Regions from separate parts of the Kitasatospora sp. NBC_00458 genome, predicted to be linked through region 1. Evidence: riboswitches for the same ligand, from Rfam matches in the RefSeq annotation. Region 1 holds a riboswitch; the other holds the start of a gene.
The links. Region 1 has a riboswitch for S-adenosylmethionine ahead of thrC (threonine synthase). Riboswitches for the same ligand answer to the same signal wherever they lie in the genome.

Region 1 (3,658 bases):
GGGGTCATCTCCTCGTTGCGGGGGGGCGGGGCGGGGCTGGGACGGCGGCGGGCGCAGGGCCCGGAACGGGCCGGTCAGGCCGACGCCAGGCCGGCGTCGCGGAACGAGGCCAGCGTCGGCCGGATCACGGCGGTCATGCCGGCCTCCGAGACGGCGTCGAGCGTCTTGAGGCCGTCGCCGGTGTTGATCGCGACGGTCTCCTTCGACGGGTCCAGCTGCCCGGTCTCGACGAGCTTCTTGAGCACGCCGACGGTCACCCCGCCCGCGGTCTCGGCGAAGACGCCCTCGGTGCGGGCCAGCAGCCGGATCGCCGCCACGACCTCCTCGTCCGTCACGTCCTCCACCGCACCGCCGGTGCGCCGGGCGATGTCGAGCACGTACGGGCCGTCGGCCGGGTTGCCGATCGCCAGCGACTTGGCGATGGTGTCCGGCTTGACCGGCCGGATCACGTCGTGGCCGGCCTTGAACGCCGCCGACACCGGCGAGCAGCCCGCCGCCTGGGCGCCGAAGATCCGGTACGGCCGGTCCTCGACCAGGCCCAGCTTGATCAGCTCCTGCAGACCCTTGTCGATCTTGGTCAGCTGCGAGCCCGAGGCGATCGGGATCACGATCTGCTCCGGCAGCCGCCAGCCGAGCTGCTCGCAGATCTCGTACGCCAGCGTCTTGGAGCCCTCGCCGTAGTAGGGGCGCAGGTTGACGTTGACGAAGCCCCAGCCCTCGCCGGCCGGGTCGCCGATCAGCTCGGAGCAGAAGCGGTTCACGTCGTCGTAGTTGCCCTCGATGCCGACCAGCTCGCCGCCGTACACACCGGCCATGACGACCTTGCCCTGCTCCAGGTCGTGCGGGATGAACACGCAGGACTTGAAGCCGGCCCGGGCCGCGGCCGCGCCCACCGCACCGGCCAGGTTGCCGGTCGAGGAGCAGGAGAGGGTGGTGTAGCCGAAGGCCCGCGCCGCCTCGATCGCGCACGCCACCACACGGTCCTTGAAGGAGTGGGTCGGGTTGCCCGAGTCGTCCTTGACGTGCAGCTGGGCGGTGAACCCGAGCTCGCGGCCCAGGTTGTCGGCCTTCACCAGCGGGGTCCACCCGGGGTTCAGGTTCGGCTTGGTGGCGACGTCGGCGGGCACCGGCAGCAGCGGCGCGTACCGCCAGATCGACGCCGGACCGGCCTCGATGCGCTTGCGCAGCTCCTCCGCGCCCTCGCTGCCGAACTCGTAGGCGATCTCCAGCGGGCCGAAACACTCCACACAGGCGAAGCTGGGGCCGAGCGGGAACCGGGTGCCGCACTCGCGACAGGACAGCGCGGCGGCGGGGCCGAGGTCAACGGTGACGGGTGCGGCGGTGTCGATAGCCATGATGGCGGAGGCCTCTCTCCTCATCTTCCCCGTGACGCGGTCGCGCCACAGGCCGGAATTGGCACCTGTCCCGCCGGGGCCTGTCGAAGACAGCCGCGCGAGAAGGTTGCCGGGACGTCGACGGGCCGTTCCCTCAGTCCCTCTGGATGAGCTCTGTGAAGTTGTGGTCGTGCTCAGCGGAGACCCCGGCGTGCGAAGGTCCGACCGCTGTACGAAGACTGTAACCGAAGGCGTCAACCCCGAACGGGACCGTCCGCCACGCGAGATGACCCGTCCCATCCGAACCCGCCGAGGAGAGAACAGTGCCCGCCGAACCGATCCCCGAGCTCCTCCCCGAGACGGCGTCCTGGCTGCGCCGGCGCTCGTGGAGCGCGGCCGACCGCCCGGTGGACCTCCTGCTCGCGGCCAAGCGCGCCCTGGGCCCGGCCGGCACGGTCAGCGTCGTCCTGCCCGCGCTGGACGAGGAGGCCACCGTCGGCGACATCGTCCGCATCATCCGCCGCGAGCTGGTGGAACGGCTGCCGCTGGTCGACGAGCTGGTCGTGGTCGACTCCGGCTCCACCGACGCCACCGCCGCGGTCGCCGCCGAGGCCGGCGCCACCGTGTTCCACCGCGACGCGATCCTCCCCCGGCTGCCCGCCGCCCCCGGCAAGGGCGAGGTGCTCTGGCGCTCGCTGCTGGTCACCCACGGCGAGATCGTCTGCTTCGTCGACGCCGACCTGCGCGAGTTCGACCCCGCCCTGGTCTCCGGCATCATCGGCCCGCTGCTCACCGACGCGCACATCCAGCTGGTCAAGGCCATGTACGACCGCCCGCTGGCAGTGGCGCCGGGCGACTCCGCCACGGGCGACGCCGCCGTCATCCCCTCCGGCGGCGGCCGGGTCACCGAACTGGTCGCCCGCCCGCTGCTCAACCTGCACTGGCCGGAACTCGCCGGTTTCGTCCAGCCCCTCGGCGGCGAGTACGCGGCGCGCCGCTCACTGCTCGAACGCCTGCCCTTCCCCACCGGCTACGGCGTCGAACTCGGCCTGCTGGTCGACGCCCTGGAGACGGCCGGACTCGACGCGCTCGCCCAGGTGGACGTCGGGGTCCGCCACCACCGCCACCAGGACGGCCAGGCCCTCGGCCGGATGGCCGCCACCATCTACCGCACCGCCCTCGAACGGCTCGACCGCACCCACCGGCTCAAGGCCTCCGCCGACCTGGTCCACCCGCTGCTCACCCAGTTCACCCGCGACCCGGAGACCCGCGCCTTCACCGCCCACACCCACCCGGTCACCGCCACCGAACGCCCCCCGATGCACACCGTCCCCGAATACGCCACCCGGCGTTAGGGCCTCCCCGACGGGTTTGCGGCCCGGACCCCCCGGCAACCAACCAACCATGGGCGATCTCACGACCGAACGTTCGAATCCGACCGGCACCGCCCCCGTCCTGGTGGCGTCCAACCGGGGACCAGTGTCGTTCGGCACCGCGGACGACGGCACGCTGACCCTCCGCAGAGGGGGCGGCGGCCTCGTCTCCGGCCTCTCCGCCATCGACGACCCGGACGCCGTCTGGGTCTGCGCCGCCCTCTCCGACGCCGACCGCCGGGCCGCCCGGGAGGCCCCCGACGGCCGCCTCGACCGGGCCGGCCACGACGTCGGCGGGCAGGCCGTCCGGATGCTGGACATAGACCCGGAGACCTTCGCGCGGGCCTACAACGGCGTCGCCAACTCGACCCTCTGGTTCATCCACCACCTGCTGTACGACACCCCGACCGCACCCGCCTTCGACGCCGGCTTCCGCACCGAGTGGCAGGCCTACACCGCGTACAACGCCGCCTTCGCCGGGGCCCTCGCCGCCGAGGCCGCCCCCGGCGCGGCCGTCCTGGTCCAGGACTACCACCTCTCGCTGACCCCGGCACTGCTCCGGGCCGCCCGCCCCGACCTGCGGATCGGCCACTTCTCACACACCCCCTGGGCGCCGCCCGAGTACTTCCGGCTGCTGCCCGACGACGTCGCCCGGACGGTCCTCACCGGCATCCTCGGCGCCGACCGGGCCGGCTTCCTCACCCGCCGCTGGGCGCTCGCCTTCGCCGACTGCTGCGAGAGCGTCCTCGGCGCCGCCGTCGACCGCGCCGCCCTCACCGTCACGCACGGGGGCCGCACCACCCGCCTCGGCGTCCACGGCCTCGGCGCCGACGCCGGATTCCTGCGCGAGCGCGCCCACCGCCCCGACGTCGACGAGCGGCTCGCCACCCTGCGCGAGGCCGTCGGGGGGCGCCGGACCGTCGTCCGGGTCGACCGCACCGAGCTGAGCAA
Region 2 (3,658 bases), 2.4 Mb from region 1:
GCCGCTCCCGGTTCGTCCTCTTCTACCTGGCGGCCGGCGCGGTGGCCACCTACGGCTTCGCGCTCGCCGAGGCGCACTCGCCGAACTCCACCCGGGTGCTGATCGGTGCCTCCGGGGCGATCTCGGCCGTCCTCGGCGTCTACCTCCGGCTGCACCCGCGCGCCCGGGTCACCACGCTCGTCCCGCTGCTGCTCTTCCTGCCGCTGCGGTTCCCCGCCTGGCTGGTGCTCGGGCTCTGGTTCGCCCTGCAGTGGTGGTCGGTCCACTCGGCCGGCCCCGGAGTCGCCTACCTGGTGCACGTCATCGGTTTCGCGGCCGGCTTCCTCTACGCCTGCACCCTCGCCGAGCGCCGGACCCGGGCCGCCCGCCCCCCGCGACCGCCCGGCTGACGCCCGATACCCTGGCGGCACCTCACAAAGGAGCTCGCACCGTGATCACCGCCATCGTCCTGATCAAGACCAGTGTCGACCGCATCCCGGAGATCGCCGAGGCGATCGCCGCCATCGAGGGCGTCAGCGAGGTCTACTCGGTGACCGGCGGGTACGACCTGGTCGCGATGGTGCGGGTGCGGCGGCACGACGACCTCGCCGAGGTCATCCCCGGCCGGCTCAACAAGGTCCCGGGCGTGGCCCACACCGAGACCCAGATCGCCTTCCGCACCTACTCCCAGCACGACCTCGAAGCCGCCTTCGCGATCGGCCTCGACGCCTGACCCGTCAGTCCTCCGACGGGCGCCCCGCCCGTCGGAGTGCCGGGCGCCCGCTCAGGCGCCGCGCCGGGTGTCCGCGACGCAGCGGCCGCCCTCGTTCCGGTAGTTCCAGGCCGCGCCGTCGGTGACCAGCTCGCGGACAGCGGTCAGGAACCGGTCCACGTGCTCGTCCGGGGTGCCCGCACCGAAGCTCACCCGGATCGCGTTCAGGCTGCGCTCGCCCGGCAGCGACGGCTCCGGCGCCCCGCACTCGGACGGCGCGACGTCCTCGTCACCGAGCAGGGTGCGGACCAGCGGGTGCGCACAGAACAGGCCGTCGCGCACGCCGATGCCGTACTCGGCGGAGAGCGCGGCCGAGAAGTGCGAGCTGTTCCAGCCCTGGACGACGAAGGAGAGCACGCCCACCCGGGCCGACTCCGGGCCGAACAGGTTGAGCACCTTGACCTGCGGGACCTCCGCCAGGCCCGCCTTCAGCCGGTCGACCAGCGCGCGCTCGCGGGCCTCCAGGGCGTCGAAGCCGGCCTCGGTCAGCGCCCGGCAGGCGGAGGCGATCGCGTACGCGCCGATCACGTTCGGGGAGCCGGCCTCGTGCCGCGCCGGGCCGGTGTGCCACTGCACGGCCACCGAGCCGTCCTCCTCCCGGGCCACGGTCCGGGTGGCGCCGCCGCCGGCCAGGTACGGATCGGCCGCGTCCAGCCAGTCGGACCGGCCGGCCAGCACCCCGGCGCCGAAGGGCGCGTACAGCTTGTGCCCGGAGAAGGCGATCCAGTCCACGTCCAGCTCGCGCACCGAGACCCGGTGGTGCGGGGCCAGCTGCGCGGCGTCCAGCACCACCCGGGCGCCGTACCGGTGGGCGGTCCGGGTCAGTTCGGCGACCGGCCACAGCTCGCCGGTGACGTTCGAGGCGCCGGTGACACAGAGCAGCTTCGGGCCCTCGGGGGCCTCGGCCAGCGCGGCGTCGAAGGCGGCGACCGCCTCGGCGTGCGAGCGCGGGGCGCGCAGGTAGGTGACGGCCAGGCCGGCGTGCGCCCAGGGCAGCAGCGAGGCGTGGTGCTCGGTCTCGAACGCGAACACCCGGGTGCCGGCGGGGACGGCGGCGGCCAGCAGGTTCAGCGAGTCGGTGGTGGCGCGGGTGAAGACCACCTGGTCGCCCTCGCGCAGGTCCAGGAACTCGGTGACGGTGCGGCGGCTCTGCTCGAACAGGTCGGTGGAGAGCTGCGAGAGGTAGCCGGCGCCGCGGTGCACGCTGCCGTAGTAGGGGGCGTAGGCGGCGACGTCGTCCCAGACCCGCTGGAGCGCCGGGGCGCTGGCGGCGTAGTCGAGCGCCGCGTAGCCGACCTTCTCACCGGTGGCCAGCGGGACCTGGACGTCGTGGCCGAGGACGCTGAGGAGGGCCTGCGGGGAGGGCGCCTGGTCGAGGACGGCGGCCGGCGACTGCGGGGAGGAAAGGGACATGGGGATGCACTCCTTCTACGGGTCAGGACCCCGGGAGTGCAAAGTCGTCCGGTGTCCGCGCTTGTCACGCGGACGGTTCGCCGCATGACCCGGTCCTCACCCAGGGCACCCCGCCACGGACGGAGGGTTGCCGGACAGCCAGCTGGGGCTTGACGCTGTCGCTCATGACCTGGCGAAAACTCTAGGTCGCGTCCGCCCGGTGGTCAAACAGGGGTCCACATCCCGGACGGCCGTCCGGGGACCGGTCGGCCCCGGGCCCTCCGGACCTCCGCCCCGCCCGGGCGCGGGAACGCGAAAGGGCCGGCCGGGACGCCCCGGCCGACCCCTGACGGCGCCTCAGGCTCCGGCGGTGGCCTCCGACCAGTGCTTCAGCAGGTCCCGGGCGGCACCCGAGTCGATCGCCGCCGCCGTCCGCGCCATGCCGGCCGCCAGCTGCTCGGCCAGCGGCGCGTCGGTCAGGTCGAGCGCCACCAGCGCCGCCGCCGAGTTCAGCACCACGGCGTCCCGGACCGGACCGTGCTCCCCGGCCAGCAGCCGGCGCGCGACCTCGGCGTTGTACGCCGGGTCCGCCCCGCGCAGCGCCTCGATGCCGACCGGCTCGATGCCGACGTCGCGCGGGTCGAAGGAGGTCTCGGTGACGGCGCCGTCGCGGACCACCCAGACCTGCGAGGTGGTGGTGATGGTCAGCTCGTCGAGGCCGTCGTCACCCCGGAAGACCAGCGCGGTGGAGCCGCGCCGCGCCAGCACGCCGGCGATCAGCGCCGCGAGCCGGGTGTCGAAGCAGCCGATCGCGTGCGCGGTGACCCGTGCCGGGTTGGTGAGCGGACCGAGGATGTTGAACGCGGTCGGCACCCCGAGGTCGCGCCGGGCCGGGGCGGCGTGCCGCATCGACGGGTGGAAGGTCGCCGCGAAGCAGAAGGTGAGCCCCACCTCCTCGGCCACCTCGGCGACCCGGCGCGGCGACAGGTCCAGCCGGATGCCCAGCTTCTCCAGCACGTCCGAGGAGCCGCTCGACGAGGAGGCCGCCCGGTTGCCGTGCTTGACCACCTTGGCGCCGGCCGCGGCCGCGACGATCGCCGACATGGTCGAGATGTTGACGGTCTTGGCCCGGTCGCCACCGGTGCCGACGATGTCCACCGCCGGGCCGGGGACGGACAGCGGCTCGGCGTGCGCGTACATCGAGTCGACCAGGCCGGAGATCTCGTCGACCGTCTCGCCCTTGGCCCGCAGCGCCACCATGAACCCGGCCACCTGGACCGGGGAGGCCTCGCCGCTCATGATCCGGTCCATCGCCCACGCGGTCGCGGAACGGTCGAGGTCCTCGCCGCGCAGCAGCACCGACAGGATGTCCGGCCAGGTGCGGACCACCTGCGCGGGGTCGCTACCGCCGTTCGCAGGGTGCACGTTCACCATGGCTGACTCCAGCTCTCGTTCCCCGTCGTACGGGGATGACCGTAGGGATGGAGTCAGCCTATCGAGCGGCGGGGCGCGGGG

Region 2: another riboswitch for S-adenosylmethionine. It lies ahead of OG550_RS10415 (aminotransferase class V-fold PLP-dependent enzyme); the one in region 1 lies ahead of thrC (threonine synthase).

Annotation. Positions count from the first base shown of each region.
Region 1 covers NZ_CP107904.1:5,068,545-5,072,202, reverse strand. The annotation lists gene thrC (threonine synthase) at 75-1,355, opposite strand; SAM riboswitch class I at 1,373-1,508, opposite strand; gene OG550_RS21130 (glucosyl-3-phosphoglycerate synthase) at 1,658-2,689, shown strand; gene OG550_RS21125 (alpha,alpha-trehalose-phosphate synthase (UDP-forming)) at 2,739-3,658, shown strand, end outside.
Region 2 covers NZ_CP107904.1:2,651,023-2,654,680, forward strand. The annotation lists gene OG550_RS10405 (rhomboid family intramembrane serine protease) at 1-389, shown strand, start outside; gene OG550_RS10410 (Lrp/AsnC ligand binding domain-containing protein) at 431-712, shown strand; gene OG550_RS10415 (aminotransferase class V-fold PLP-dependent enzyme) at 764-2,164, opposite strand; SAM riboswitch class IV at 2,217-2,334, opposite strand; gene trpD (anthranilate phosphoribosyltransferase) at 2,501-3,577, opposite strand.